Regions from separate parts of the Stenotrophomonas sp. 22LJNL06-5-1 genome, predicted to be linked through region 2. Evidence: riboswitches for the same ligand, from Rfam matches in the RefSeq annotation. Region 2 holds a riboswitch; the other holds the start of a gene.
What was found. A riboswitch is a leader RNA that binds a small molecule or an ion and turns the genes downstream of it on or off. The one in region 2 is predicted to bind thiamine pyrophosphate.

Region 1: linked by a shared signal. The riboswitch ahead of thiC (phosphomethylpyrimidine synthase ThiC) and the one ahead of AC13GF_RS10990 (TonB-dependent siderophore receptor) in region 2 are both predicted to bind thiamine pyrophosphate.

The regions. Positions count from the first base shown of each region.
Region 1 is NZ_JBSPUE010000005.1:329,124-336,462, forward strand. It holds gene thiC (phosphomethylpyrimidine synthase ThiC) at 1-1,553, opposite strand, end outside; TPP riboswitch at 1,636-1,737, opposite strand; gene AC13GF_RS13360 (BCCT family transporter) at 1,984-3,561, shown strand; gene ggt (gamma-glutamyltransferase) at 4,206-5,999, opposite strand; gene ilvC (ketol-acid reductoisomerase) at 6,609-7,339, shown strand, end outside.
Region 2 is NZ_JBSPUE010000004.1:162,888-170,226, forward strand. It holds gene AC13GF_RS10970 (hypothetical protein) at 1-17, shown strand, start outside; gene AC13GF_RS10975 (XVIPCD domain-containing protein) at 129-2,120, shown strand; gene AC13GF_RS10980 (glycine zipper 2TM domain-containing protein) at 2,367-2,774, shown strand; gene AC13GF_RS10985 (phosphotransferase enzyme family protein) at 2,900-4,024, shown strand; TPP riboswitch at 4,068-4,163, shown strand; gene AC13GF_RS10990 (TonB-dependent siderophore receptor) at 4,234-6,429, shown strand; gene pnuC (nicotinamide riboside transporter PnuC) at 6,438-7,007, shown strand; gene AC13GF_RS11000 (hypothetical protein) at 7,067-7,339, opposite strand, start outside.

The DNA.
Region 1 (7,339 bases), on a different contig from region 2:
GCCAGGTCGGCTGCATGCGCGGCGATGCGATAGGCCATGATGCCGTCGCGCACGTCCTGGCGGTTGGGCAGGCCGAGGTGCTCCTTCGGCGTCACGTAGCAGAGCATGGCCGTACCGAACCAGCCGATCATTGCCGCGCCGATCGCACTGGTGATGTGGTCGTAGCCGGGTGCGATATCGGTCGTCAGCGGCCCCAGCGTGTAGAACGGCGCTTCGCCACACTCACGCAGCTGCTTGTCCATGTTCTCCTTGATCAGCTGCATCGGCACATGGCCGGGGCCTTCGATCATGGTCTGCACATCGTGCTTCCAGGCGATCTTCGTCAGTTCGCCCAGCGTCTCCAGCTCACCGAACTGCGCAGCATCGTTGGCATCGGCGATGCAGCCCGGGCGCAGGCCGTCACCCAGCGAGAAGGTCACGTCGTAGGCCTTCATGATCTCGCAGATGTCTTCGAAATGCGTGTAGAGGAAATTCTCCTTGTGGTGCGCCAGGCACCACTTGGCCATGATCGAGCCACCACGGCTGACGATGCCGGTAACACGCTTGGCAGTGAGCGGCACATAGCGCAGCAGCACCCCGGCGTGGATGGTGAAGTAGTCCACGCCCTGCTCGGCCTGCTCGATCAGCGTGTCGCGGAAGATCTCCCAGGTGAGCGCCTCGGCACGGCCGTCGACCTTTTCCAGCGCCTGGTAGATCGGCACGGTACCGATCGCCACCGGCGAGTTGCGGATGATCCACTCGCGGGTTTCGTGGATGTGCTTGCCGGTGGACAGGTCCATCACCGTGTCACCGCCCCAGCGGATCGCCCACACCAGCTTCTCCACTTCCTCGGCAATGCCCGAGGAAACGGCGCTGTTGCCGATGTTGGCGTTGATCTTGGTCAGGAAATTGCGGCCGATGATCATCGGCTCGCTTTCCGGGTGGTTGATGTTGTTGGGCAGCACCGCGCGGCCGCGTGCGATCTCATCGCGCACGAACTCCGGGGTGATGATCTTCTGGATCGAGGCACCAAACGCTTCGCCCGGGTGCTGCTGCAGCAGGCCAGCATCGCGGATCGCGTCCAGCCGCTGGTTTTCGCGGATGGCGACGAACTCCATCTCCGGCGTGATGATGCCACGGCGCGCGTAATGCATCTGGGTGACGTTGGCACCTGCACGCGCACGGCGTGGCAGGCTGCGCGCGGGGAAGCGCACCGCATCGAGCTTCGGGTCATGCTCGCGATCACGGCCGAACGAAGAACTCAGTCCTTCGAGCTGCTCGGTATCACCGCGCTCTTCCACCCAGCCGCGACGCAGTTCCGGCAAACCGGCGGACAGATCGATGCGCACCTCCGGGTCGGTGTACGGGCCCGACGTGTCGTAAACGGTCACCGGCGCATTCTCCTCACCACCGAACAAGGTTGGCGTGCGGGTCAGCGCGATCTCGCGCATCGGCACCTGCAGATCCGGGCGTGAACCGGGCACGTGGATCTTGCGCGAGCCGGGAATGGGCCGGGTCACGGATTCGGAGAGTTGCTGGGCCTGTTGCTGCAGGGCGGAGAGCTGTGCGTTCATCGGGCATCGTCCAGGAAGGTCAGGGACGAAGCGGCGGCGCACTGCTGCCGCGCCCGGACGGTCCTTGGGCGGAGTCCGGGCATGGCTGCACTGCAAAGCTTCCCTACGCCGGTATGAGCCGGATCAGGTTCCAAGGGACTGTCTCAACCGTGGCCACATGGCCGCGGTACCCCCGCTTCTTGGTGTGCATTAGAGCATAGAACGCACTGGAGCTCCCGGCTGTTCCAGCCACGCACGGCGTGGATCCACTGTTTCTGTATTAACAGAACCGTGACATCGCATTCAGTAACGTGCACGCGCATCGTGCCGCTGCGGCCGATGTTTTCCTCGCCGCCTTCGCGGCCCCTGCCCGGTCTGTGCTGCATGTCGCCGGCCCCTCGCAGCAAGCTCTGCTCGCTCCCCTCAATCCCTTGATCGGAGAAGCCCCTTCATGGTGTTTCGCGTTTCCATCGCACTGGTTCTGCTGCTGGTGCTGCTCGCCGGTGTTGCACCTGGCCCCTTCAATACCGTGGTGCAGAGTATCCTCGGCGAACTCATCCGCGGCATCGGCTGGCTGTACCTGCTGGTCGTGTTCCTGGCGCTCGTGTTCCTGATGTATCTGGCCTTTGGCCGCTTCGGCAACCTGCGCATCGGTGGCGAAGACGCCGAACCGGAGTTCTCGCGGGCCAGCTGGATGTCGATGCTGTTCGCCGCCGGCATGGGTATCGGCCTGGTGTTCTGGGGCGCTGCCGAGCCCATTTCGCACTTCAGCAAGCCGCCGGAAGGGCTGGCACCTGAAAGCATGGACGCTGCGCGTGCTGCCATGCGCTACGTGTTCTTCCATTGGGGCCTGCACCCCTGGGCCATCTATGCACTGATCGGCCTGGCAATGGCCTGGTTCCAGTTCAACCGCAACGGCCGTGGCCTGGTCAGCGACATGCTGCAGCCGATCATCGGCCGCCACCATCGTGGCTGGATCGGGCGCGTGGTCAATATTGCCGCAGTCGTTGCGACGGCAATCGGTGTTGCCACCACGCTGGGCTTCGGCACCATCCAGATTGCCGCTGGCATGGAGCGCGTGTTCGGCCTGCACGCAGGCCCTCCGCTGCAGCTGGTGATCATTGCGGTGGCGTTCGTGCTGTACATGGCCTCCACGCTCAGCGGCGTCGACCGTGGCGTCAAATGGCTGTCCAATTTCAATCTGGCGTTGGCCGCCGTGCTGTTGCTGCTGGTCCTCGTGCTCGGCCCGACCGGTGCGATCTTCAACACGTTCACCACCACGCTGGGCTCCTATCTCAACCAGCTGGTGACGATGAGCCTGCGCATGTCGCCGTTCTCGTCCAGCACCTGGGTGGCCGACTGGACGATCTTCTACTGGGCCTGGTGGATCTCCTGGGCACCGTTCGTGGGTTCGTTCATCGCGCGCATCTCGCGTGGTCGCAGCGTGCGCGAGTTCGTGATCGGCGTGGTGTTGGCGCCGACGCTGCTGGGCTTCTTCTGGTTCTCGGTATTCGGCGGCACCGCGATCTGGATGCAGATCTTCGGTCAGGCCGACCTGCTGCAGGCGCTGGGCAATGGCTATGAGACGGTGCTGTTCACCATGTTCGACAGCATGCCGCTACCGTTGCTGCTGTCGTGCATCGCGCTGGTGCTGCTGATGATCTTCTTCGTGACCTCGGCCGACTCGGCGGTGCTGGTGCTGGCCAGCATGTCCACCGATGAAGCGGGCGACCCGCCACCCAAGCGCAAGCTGGCCTGGGGCGTGGGCGTGGCGCTGATTGCCGGTGCACTGCTGCTGGCCGGCGGCCTGGATGCGCTGCAGGGCATGATCACGATTGCGGCGTTGCCGTTCGCGCTGCTGATGGTGCTGGTGATGGTGTCGCTGTATCGGGTACTGGACCAGGAGTACACGCGCGAGCGGCGGCAGGCGCAGCGCCAGCGGCACATGATCGATGCCTGGATCGCACGCGAGATGGCCGCGCAGGAGGAGACCCAGGCGGAGGCCGCACGCGCGCACGATCAGGATTGAGGGTTGTTTTGCAGCCTGCGGCTGCACTGCTTTTTTTAAGCAACGGCAAGTGCAACTTCAAAAGCCAAAGCGGCTCTGGGTTACTGCTGGCTGGGCGAGGCGGTGTGGGTGGGCAGGACACGCCGTAAACCCATCCCTGGGGGCTCGATGGCGCCATCCATGGCGCCAACGGTCCTGCCAGCCCACACCGCCCCACCCCCGACAGTTTCCGTGTGACGGTGGGTTTTCCACGCTATGCGTGGATGAGGTGTATCGGAAAACAAGAAGGGGTCGGATCCGTTTTCCTGCGGAAAACGGATCCGACCCCAACCATCAGCACGCGGCTGTTGCTGTTGCTGTTGCTGTTGCTTTTGATCTTCTTTTTTCTTCCTGCGGTGGCGGCCGCAGAAAACTGTCAGAGGCCGGGTGGGTGGGTTGGCTGGGGGCGTGAGCCGCATGGGCCCGAGGCATGCCTCGGGCGGGTTGGGCAGGACGCCCAACCCCGGTCTTGCCGTGTGCGCAGGACAGCGCACACGAGCAAGCGGCGACCGAGCCTACAAGGACGTACTTGCGGCGTCCCCCGAACAGCCTACCCACCCGGCCCAACAAGCTATTCCGCTTCTGAACCCACCGCAGAGGGGGCTCAGCCCGGTGGCCGGGAAACCTCAATACCCCGCCGCCTGCCCGTCCTTGCGGCTCTCCGAAGCACCGTAGTAAACCCCGGTCTCGGGATCGCGCATGATCGCCTGGTACCCGCCATACGGACCGTCGGCGAACACGATGCGATGCCCCTTGCGCATCAGCGCACGCACTGTTTCATACGGAAAGCCGGTTTCCAGATTCACTTCGCCGCCGTCGGTCATCGCCGTGGCCTGCCCGGTCGGTTCGGTCGAGCCTTCGTGCTGGATGCGCGGTGCATCACCGGCTTCCTGCAGGTTCATGCCGAAGTCCACCAGGTTCATCACGATCTGTGCGTGGCCCTGCGGCTGCATCGCGCCGCCCATCACGCCGAAGCTGGCATACGGCTTGCCGCCCTTGGTGATGAACGCCGGGATGATGGTCTGGAACGGGCGCTTGCCCGGTGCGTAGCCGTTGGGATGGTTCTTCTGCAGCACGAACATCTCGCCACGGTCCTGCAGGATGAAGCCCAGCCCCGGCGGCGCCATGCCGCTGCCCATGCCGCGGTAGTTGGACTGGATCAGCGACACCATCATGCCGTCGGCGTCGGCCACGGTCATGTAGATCGTGTCGCCCTCCTCCAGCTGCTTCGGCGTGCCCGGCTGCACTTCCTTCAACGCCTTGTCCATCGAGATCAGCGCGCGGCGCTGCGCGGCGTACTCCTTGGAGATCAGCTTCTGCACCGGCGCCGGTTGGAACGCCATGTCGGCATAGAAGCGCGCACGGTCGGCGAAGGCCAGCTTCTTCGCTTCAACGAACAGGTGCACGTGTTCCGGTGATCCGAACGGGATCTTCGAGAAGTCGTAGCCTTCCAGCACGTTGAGGATCTGCAGCGCGGCGATGCCCTGGCTGTTCGGCGGCAGTTCCCACACGTCGTAGCCACGGTAGTTGCTGCTGACCGGTTCGACCCACTCACCGTGGTGGTCGGCCATGTCCTGGTAGCTCAGGTAGCCACCATTGGCCTTGAAGTAGTCGCCGATGGTGCGGGCGATGTCTCCCTTGTAGAAGGCGTCGCGCCCGCCGTCGGCGATCTTCTGCAGCGTGCTGGCCAGGTTCGGGTTCTTCCACATCTCGCCCTTGCGCGGGGCGTGGCCGTTGATCGTGAACTGCTCCTTGAAGCCCGGGTACTGCGACAGCTTGGGCACCGAGCGGTCCCAGTAATAGGCGATCACTTCGGCCACCGGGTGGCCCTCGCGGGCGTAGCGGATGGCCGGCGCCAGGTTGTCGGCCATCGGCTTGCGGCCGAAGCGGTCGTGCAGTGCGAACCAGCCGTCGACCGCGCCAGGCACGGAGACCGGCAGCGGGCCGGTGGCCGGGATGTCCTTCAGGCCACGGCGCTGGAACTCGGCCAGGGTGAGCGACTTCGGCGAACGGCCCGAGCCGTTGTAGCCGTAGAGCTTCTGCGTCTTCGGATCCCAGACGATGGCGAACAGGTCGCCGCCGATGCCGTTGCCGGTCGGCTCCATCAGTCCGAGCGCGGCATTGGCGGCAATCGCCGCATCCACCGCCGAGCCACCGCCCTTCATCACGTCCAGCGCGATCTGGGTGGCCAGTGGCTGCGAGGTGGCGGCCATCGCATGCGGGGCGATCACCTCCGAACGGGTGGCGAAGGTGTGCCCGGTAATGCGGTCGGCGGCAAGGGACAACGCGGGCACGGCAGCCAGTACGGCGGCGGCGATCAGGGAATGGGCAAGGCGTCGGGACACGGTCGGGTTCCGATGGAAGAGTGGTTCCCCGATCTTCGCCGCTGCGGCCTTCACGCGGTATCGGGCAGAGGTCATGGACGTTGATCCTTGGGGGGCGGGCCAAGGTCCGCACCCACCAAGGCGAATATCCGCCGGATTCCGCGCAAAAACTGCCCTGAAAGGAGTGAATTCGGGTTCACCGAAACACTTTCAGCGGCAACCATCCTTGTGCCGCAAGCGATTGCGCTGGATGCACCGGAAACCGATAGAAAATCCGCCGTGAGGGTTGACAGCGCTGAAATGGCTGTGTTTCTCTCGATCACATGTTGCATCACAACACGCCACCGCGAACCTACATCGAAGCCGCCGACACCGGCGCCGCCTCGCTGCGTTCGATTCTTGTGCTCGTACTTATTACCCAACCAACAGGTGCGGGACGAGCCAGCGTGTAAGCAACAAACACACCGGAACTCTTCAAAAACCCGCACCCGCCCCGGTGCGGGTTTTTTCATTTCAGAACCTGGTTTCAGACGCAACCACCATGACCAACGCTCATCGCACAACCTGGACCTGCACCACCACGCCTCGTGGTGGCTGTGCCTGTGCGATGCGCGGCGCCTCCTCCATCGCTTTCCCCTGACCGGCCGGCACGTCACCTCGACGACCGGCCGTTCTTTTTTCTTCCCACCGCAAGGAACCTCCCCCATGAGCACCAACGACCTGCCCCAGACCAAGATCGCCGTCATCGGCTACGGCAGCCAGGGCCGCGCCCACGCACTGAACCTGCGCGAATCCGGCTTCGACGTGGTGGTAGGCCTGCGTCCGGGCGGCCCGACCGAAGCCAAGGCGCAGGCCGATGGCTTCACCGTGATCGCGCCCGCCGAGGCGGTGAAGGACGCCGACCTGGTCGCCGTGCTGACCCCGGACATGGTGCAGAAGAAGCTCTACAACGACGTGCTGGCGCCGAACATGAAACAGGGTGCATGCCTGCTGTTCGCGCATGGTCTGAACGTGCATTACGGCATGATCGAGCCGCGTGCCGACCTGGACGTGGTGCTGGTCGCGCCGAAGGGCCCCGGCGCGCTGGTGCGCCGTGAGTACGAGATCGGCCGTGGCGTGCCGTGCATATGGGCGGTCTACCAGGACATCAGCGGCAAGGCCGCGCAGCACGCGCAGGCCTATGCGGCCGGCCTCGGCGGCGCCCGCGCCAACCTGATCCAGACCACGTTCAAGGAAGAGACCGAAACCGATCTGTTCGGTGAGCAGGCGGTGCTGTGCGGCGGTGCCTCGGCGCTGGTGCAGGCCGGTTTCGAGACCCTGGTCGAAGCAGGCTACCAGCCGGAGATCGCCTACTACGAAGTACTGCACGAGCTGAAGCTGATCGTCGACCTGTTCTATGAAGGCGGCATCTCGCGCATGTTGGAGTTCATCTCCGA
Region 2 (7,339 bases):
AGTACGTCGCGCCCTGATAGCACCCGCCACGCGCGGGTTCCCTGTTGACCGACATGTTCTTGACTCACGGATGAGTCCGGTTGGCGATTCGCGGCATGCGCCGCTCCATCAACCCCGAGGAAAACGTCATGGCACAGCATGACTACAGCAGAAAGGAAGTCCTGGACATCGTCGAGCAGGTCGCCCGGCAGAAAGGCATTCCGGTCGATGACTTCATGCGCTTCGCGCACATCGAGACTGGCGGCACCTTCAACGAGCGCGCCCACAACACCTCATCCGGCGCCAAGGGCCTGTTCCAGTTCGTGCCCAGCTCCGCGCGCCAGTACCACCTGACCGGCCACGAGTTCGACCCCACCCGCAACACCGAAGCGGCCGCGCAGATGTACCAGGACAACCTGGACTCGATGGCACGCCGCAACGAGCGCACCGGCAACCCCTACCTGTCCGGCGGTGACACGCCCACCGGGCTGGACCTGTACCTGGCCCACCAGCAGGGCAGCGCCGGCTATGGCTCGGTACAGACCGCCATTGCCACCGGCACCTTCGGCGTGGTCCGCAACAGCCACGGCGAAGAGATCAACATGCGCCGCAACGTGCTGAACCAGATCGGTTCCGACGCGAAGGCGCTGACCGGCCACACCCTGGCCGAGATGCGCGGCATGAACGACGGCGACCTGGCACGCACCTTCTCCAGCTACTACATCCACAAGTACGCGGCGATCAGCATTCCGGAAAAGAACATCGAACCGCAGGCGGTGGCGCAGGGCCAGGGCCAGACCCCAGCAGCGCCTGCACAGGCCAGCGCAGCCGTGGCGGCGGGTGCAGCCACGCTGGCGGCCACCGCAGCGGCGGCTGCCACACCGAAGCCGGGCATCGAACTGCAGGCCGCCTACGAGGCCGGCGTGAAGTACGACCACGTGAAGTACGCCATCAACATTCCGGGTCACGCGCTGTACGTACCGGGCAAGACCGGCAAGAACGTGGAGCAGGGTTACATCGACTGTTCCGGCTGGGTCGGCACCCTGCAGAACCAGACCATGGACGAGATCAACCAGAAGGCCGGGCACGCGGTGTTCAGCAAGGCTGATCGCATCGACCTGGGCAACCTGGGTTCCGGCGGCATCGTGCGCAAGGCGTTCGACCAGTCCGGCGTGCTGCTGGACCGCGACGCGATCCTGAAGCCCGATGCGCTGAAGGAAGGCATGATCATCGGCCTGGATACGGCCAAGACGCGCCATGAGCACTGGAACGGCATCGACCACATCGTGATGGTGGTGCGCGACCCCAACACCGACAAGCTGCTGATCAGCCAGTCCACCGGCAGCAAGGGCGTGCACACCATGCCGGTGGAGGACTACCTCAAGCAGGTGAAGGACCACCCGAACTGGAAGCTGTACGCCTCCGATCCGCTGTCCAAGGCGCGCGACCTGCTGGAAAACCGCACCCAGTCGCATGAGCAGACCCAGGGCAAGCCTGCGGCCGAGCACAAGGCCGCTGCCACCCCGCACGCCGAACTGTACAAGCAGGGCGCGCACAGCGAGGGCGTGCGCAAGGTGCAGGAGCAGCTGGGCCACCTCGGCTACGTCGGTGCCGACGGCAAGCCGCTGGTCGAGGATGGCCGCTTCGGCCGCAACACCGACGCGGCGGTGCGCCAGCTGCAGAAGGACAACGGCCTGGTGGCCGACGGCATTGTCGGGGTGAAGACGCTGGAGGCAATCAAGGAAGCCCGCGATCGCCCGCTGCTGAACGACGAACAGCACCCGCGCAATCCGCTCTTCATCCAGGCCAGCAAGGGTCTGGAACTGATGCCGGCAGGCACCTTCAAGGATCGCCACGCGCTGGAAAGCGCCGCCGCAGCCCTGACCAAGGAGGCGCATGCTGCCGGCCTGCAGCGCATCGACACGGTGGTGCCGAGCCCGAACGGTGAGCGCCTGTTTGCCGTGCAGGGCACGATCGGCGACCCCGCCGCCAGCCGCGTGGCGGTGGACACCCGTGCGGCCAGCGAGCAGAGCCTGGCGCTCAGCAGCGGTGCCGTGCAGGGCGCGCCGAACGTGCTGCACCAGCAGCAGGACGCGCAGCAGGAGCAGGCCCGGCAGGCACAGAAGGCGATGGGCGTCTAAGCCCGCAACGCCTTGGCAGAGAAGGGAGGGCCACGTCCGCGTGGCCTTTTCCCTTTCTGCCAGCTGAGCGGCCGAGGCCGCTTTCAGCCTTGCTTCATGCCGCCTGCCGCTAGATGAATGCGCAAGCCGCACGGTGGACCAGGCAATGTTCCGGCAATGTTGGAACGCCAGCGTGGGCACCACGGCAGCCGGGCGCCCCGCGCCCTCCCTGCCCAGCGTGGCATGCACCTCACAGGAGAACCGAACATGCTCAGTACTTCCGCACTCAGCTTCCGTGGTCTGGCGATGGCTCTGGCACTGGTGGCCGGTGCGGCCGTGGTCAGCGATGCCAGCGCGATGTCGAGGAAGGACAAGCGCACCCTGGTCGGCGCCGTGGTCGGTGGCGTGGCCGGCAACCTGCTCTCCAACGGCGATCCCGCTGCCACCGTCGGCGGCGCCGTGGCCGGCGGTGCGATCGGCAACCTGACCACCTCCGACCGCCGCGACCGTCGTTACTACGACAATCGCCGTTACGACGACCGCTACGATCGCCGTTACGACCGTGGCTACTACCGCAGCGGTTACTACGACCGCGGTGACGACCGTCGCTGGCAGCGCGAGCGCTACTACGACAACCGCTACTACCACGACCGCGGTCGCCATCGCGGCTGGTAAGCAGCGCGGCATCTCCCATGCCGATGCACGGACGGGCGGGTCGATGACCCGCCCGTTTGCGTTGGCCGCGTGCATGGCGTTGAATGCGCAGCCTTGGATGTGACTTTCCCCACTGGGGCTGCGGCATGACTTCTTCCTCCCACCGCGTGCAGGGCCTCAACAACGACGAGGTTGCTGCCGACTGGCCACCTATCAGCGCGGCGGACATTGCGTGGCTGCGCCAGCGCTACCCTCAGCTGGACGAGCGCAGCCAACCGCGCTGGCACAGCCCGCGGCCGCTGTCGGCCGCCGCCATCGTCAACGGCGTGGACGGCGCGGTGTTCATCAAACGCCACCACCACAGCGTGCGCAGCGCGGCCTGCCTGGAAGAAGAACACCGCTTCATCGCCCATCTCGCCGCAGCGGGCGTGCCGGTGGTGCAGGTGCTGCCGGCGGCCGATGGCCACACTGCGGTCGAGCATGGCGAATGGACCTTCGAGCTGCATGCGATCGGCGTCGGCGAGGATCTGTACCGCGATACCGTGTCGTGGTCGCTGTTGACCGATGCCGCGCAGGCCCGCGAGGCCGGTCGCATGCTCGCCCGGTTACACCACGCCGCCGCCAGCTACCAAGCGCCCCAGCGCAGCACCCATGTGCTGGTCGCGCGCGACGATCTGATCCGCGCCGACGATCCGATCGCGGCCATCAAGGCAGGGCTGCATGAGCGCCCCGGGCTGGCCCGCTATCTCGCGCGCATTCCGTGGGAAGCGCAGCTGCAGCGTGACGTGCTGCCGTGGCATGCCGGCCTGGCCGAGCGCCTGCGCGATGAGCCACGGTTGTGGGCGCACAACGACTGGCACGTTTCCAACCTGCTGTGGCGCGATGGGCAGATCAGTACCGTGCTGGATTTCGGCCTGGCCTCGCCCACCAGTGCGCTGTTCGACCTCGCCACGGCGATCGAGCGCAACGCGGTGGCGTGGCTGGAACTGGAGCGCGGCATGGAGGCGGTACGCATCGATATCGCACTGGCCCTGCTCGACGGCTACCGCCAGGTGCTGCCGCTGTCGGCGGCACGCGTGCACCTGCTGGCCGACCTGCTGCCGATGGTTCATTTCGACTTCGCACTGTCCGAAGTGGAGTACTTCGAAGGCGTCACCGGCTCGACCGCAAATGCGGACGTAGCCTGGCAACCCTTCATGCTGGGGCACCCGGCGTGGTTCCACAGCGCTCCGGGACAGGCACTGCTGCAGGCGCTGCACGCGGCAGCCTGAAGGGCACCGGCTCGCAAATCCGTACCATTTGTAGTGAAATGGTCACCTGAAGCGGGGGTGCCTGGATCTGCCAGGCTGAGAGAGTCCCTTGGAACCTGATCCGGTTTGCACCGGCGTAGGGAGCTTTGAGCCGCAGCCACACCCCCATCATGGGCCGGTGCACCTGCGCGCCGTCGCTTCGTCTCCCTTGTTGTCCGAAGACGAACCGAATGAACCGCTGCCTGCGCCCCACCCTGCTCTCCCTCGCCCTCTGCGCTGCGCTGCCGCTGCCGCTGCACGCCAGCGAGGCCGAGGCGTCCCCTGATGCGGCTGCCACTGGCGCCGAACGCTCGCCGACCGAACTGGCGGCGGTGCGCGTGCAGGCCGGCAAACCAAAGGCCGATACCTCACGCGTGAACGCCTTCGGTGGCGGCAGCTGGAAGGACACACCGGCGTCGGTGAACGTGCTCGAGCGCGATTACCTCGACCGCCGCCAGGTACGTTCGCTGTCCGAGCTGGCCAGCAACGATGCCTCGCTGGGTGATGCGTATGCGCCGGTGGGTTACTACCAGAACATCGCCATCCGTGGCTTCGCCCTGGACGCGGCCACCGGCTACCGCTTCAACGGCCTGTCCATCGCCGGCGAACAGCGCCTGGCGCTGGAGAACGTGCAGTCGGTGGAGATCCTCAAGGGTGAAGCCGGCCTGGCGGCAGGCGTGATGGCGCCCGGCGGCATCATCAACTACATCGGCAAGCGCCCGGCCGAAGTGCGCACCGCCACGCTCGGTACCGATTCGGAAGGCTCGCGCTACGTCGCCGTCGATGTCGGCCACTGGATCACCCCGCGTTTCGGCCTGCGCCTGAATGCTGCATGGGACTCCAGCAATTCCTACGTCGAGCACGCCGATGGCCGTCGCAATTTCTACTCGCTGGCCGCCGACTGGCTGATCGGCGAGCGCGGCAAGCTGGAAGTGGATGCCAACTACCAGACCAGCTCGCAGCGTTCGGTGTCCGGCTATCAGCTGCTGGGCGCGCGCGACCTGCCGCGCGGCGTCGACCGCGAGCACCTGCTCGGCTACCAGCCGTGGCAGCGACCGGTGGATATTGCCAGCACCAACATCACCGCGCTGCACACCTACGACTTCAACGAGGCCTGGCAGTCGCGCGTTTCGGTCGGCCACAGCCGCTCGGTCATCGATGACAACGTCGCCTTCGCCTATGGCTGCTACTACGCCGTGCAGTGCGCCGATGGCAGCGTGCCGGGCAACTACTTCGCGCCCAATGGCGACTACGACGTCTACGACTACCGCAGCCCGGATGACACCCGCCGCAACCAGCAGGCCCGTGCCGAGCTGCGTGGCCGCTTCGAGACCGGCAGCGTCGGCCATGAGCTGACCCTCGGTGCCGACTATTTCCGCCGCACCGTGGACAAGCGCCCGAGCGTCAACGAATACGTTGGCACCACCAACATCCACGACGCGCAGGTGCCGGTGTTCGCGCCGTCGCCGAAGATGCCGGGCCCGTCCGCACGTCGCCTGGACAGCCGCCAGACCGCGTTCTTCGCGCTGGACCGGATCAGCTTCGGCGATGACTGGCAGTGGCTGGCCGGTGGCCGCTTCGTGCGCCTGGACGAGCGTGCCTACGACAAGCGTGGCACCCCGCAGCGGCACAGCCGCCTGTCGCGCTTCCTGCCGCAGACTGCGGTGGTGTGGAAGGCCACCGACCAGCTCAACGCCTATGCCAGCTACGTGCGCGGCATTTCGCTGGGCCAGGAAGCGCCGTTCTGGACCAGCAACGCCGACACCTTCCTGCCGTCGGTGCAGTCGCGGCAGCTGGAAGTGGGCGTGAAGTACGTGCCGGTCGAGGCGCTGACGCTGGGCGCGGCGGTGTTCCGCATTTCGCAGCCGTACCAGTACGCCAAACCGGACAACAGCGACGTCGGCTACACCTTCGTCGAGGAAGGCACGCAGACCCACACCGGCCTGGAGCTGACTGCCAACGGGCAGCTGACCGATGCGCTGCAGATCGTGGCCAGCGCCAGCGTGCTGCAGGCGCGCGCGCGCGACACCGGCACGCCGGTCTATGAAGGCCATCAGTTGGTGAATGTGCCGAAGGTGCGTGCCAGCGTGCACGTGGCCTACGCGCTGCCGTTCGTGCAGGGCCTGGATGTGACCGGCGGCTGGCGCTATGCCGGTGCCAACGTGGCACGCGCCGACGGTGGCGTACGCGCGCCGGACTACTCGGTGTTCGATGCTGGCCTGCGCTTCCAGCATCGCCTGCACGAGCGTGCGGTGACCTGGAACCTGTCGGTGGACAACGTGTTCAACCGCTTCTACTGGCGCGATACCGGCAGCAGCGGCGGTGACTACTACCTGTTCCCCGGCGCACCGCGACAGGCCCGCCTGTCGGTGACGTTCGCACTGTGAGCGGCGTGATGCTGGAGTGGACCGCCGCGCTGTGCAGCATCCTCGGCGTCTGGCTGATGGCCCGGCGCCGGCTGGCAGCGTGGCCGGTCGGCCTGCTGTCGGTGGCGCTGTACGGGTTGGTGTTCGCCGAAGCCAAGCTGTACTCGGACACGCTGTTGCAGGTGATCTTCGGCGGCTTCCTGGTCTATGGCTGGATCAACTGGCGGCAGCATGCCGCCGATGAGGGCAGCATCCGCATCGTGCCACTGGCGCGCGGCAAGCTCCTGCGCGATCTGGCCATCGGCGTGTGCGGTGGCGTGGCGCTGGGCGCGGCCATGCACAGCTTCACCGACGCGGCCCTGCCGTGGTTGGATGCGCTGCTGACCGGTCTGAGCCTGGTCGGGCAATGGTGGCAGGCACGCCGCCACGTGGCCTGCTGGTGGGTGTGGATCGCGGTGGACGTGGTCTATGTGGGTGCGTACCTGTTCAAGTCGCTGCACGTGACCGCCGCGCTGTACGTGTTCTTCCTCGGCCTGGCCGTGTTCGGCCTGCGCGCATGGAGCGCGGCCGCGCGTGAACCGCAGGTGGCAACCCGGTAGAGCCACGCCATGCGTGGCTGTTACGGGCAATCGGCGCGCCATCCACGCATGGCGTGGATCTACGGGGTCAGGGCCAAACCCAGCCGCAGTGGCTGGCGCATGTCGGCCGGTGGGGCCGCCTGCAACGGCGCGGCCTGCAGCGTCGCGCGCAGGTCGGCGTCGACCTGGGCATCACCCAGGCTGTCGAACTCCAGCTTCGAAATGCGACCATCCGCCGCAATCCACACGCTCACCGGTAGCGGCGTCGGTGCGTCCGGATGTGCCTGCAGCCATTCCAGCACGCGCTGTGCCTGCGGGTCCTGCTCCTGCTGCAGGCGCTGCTGCAGCTGACC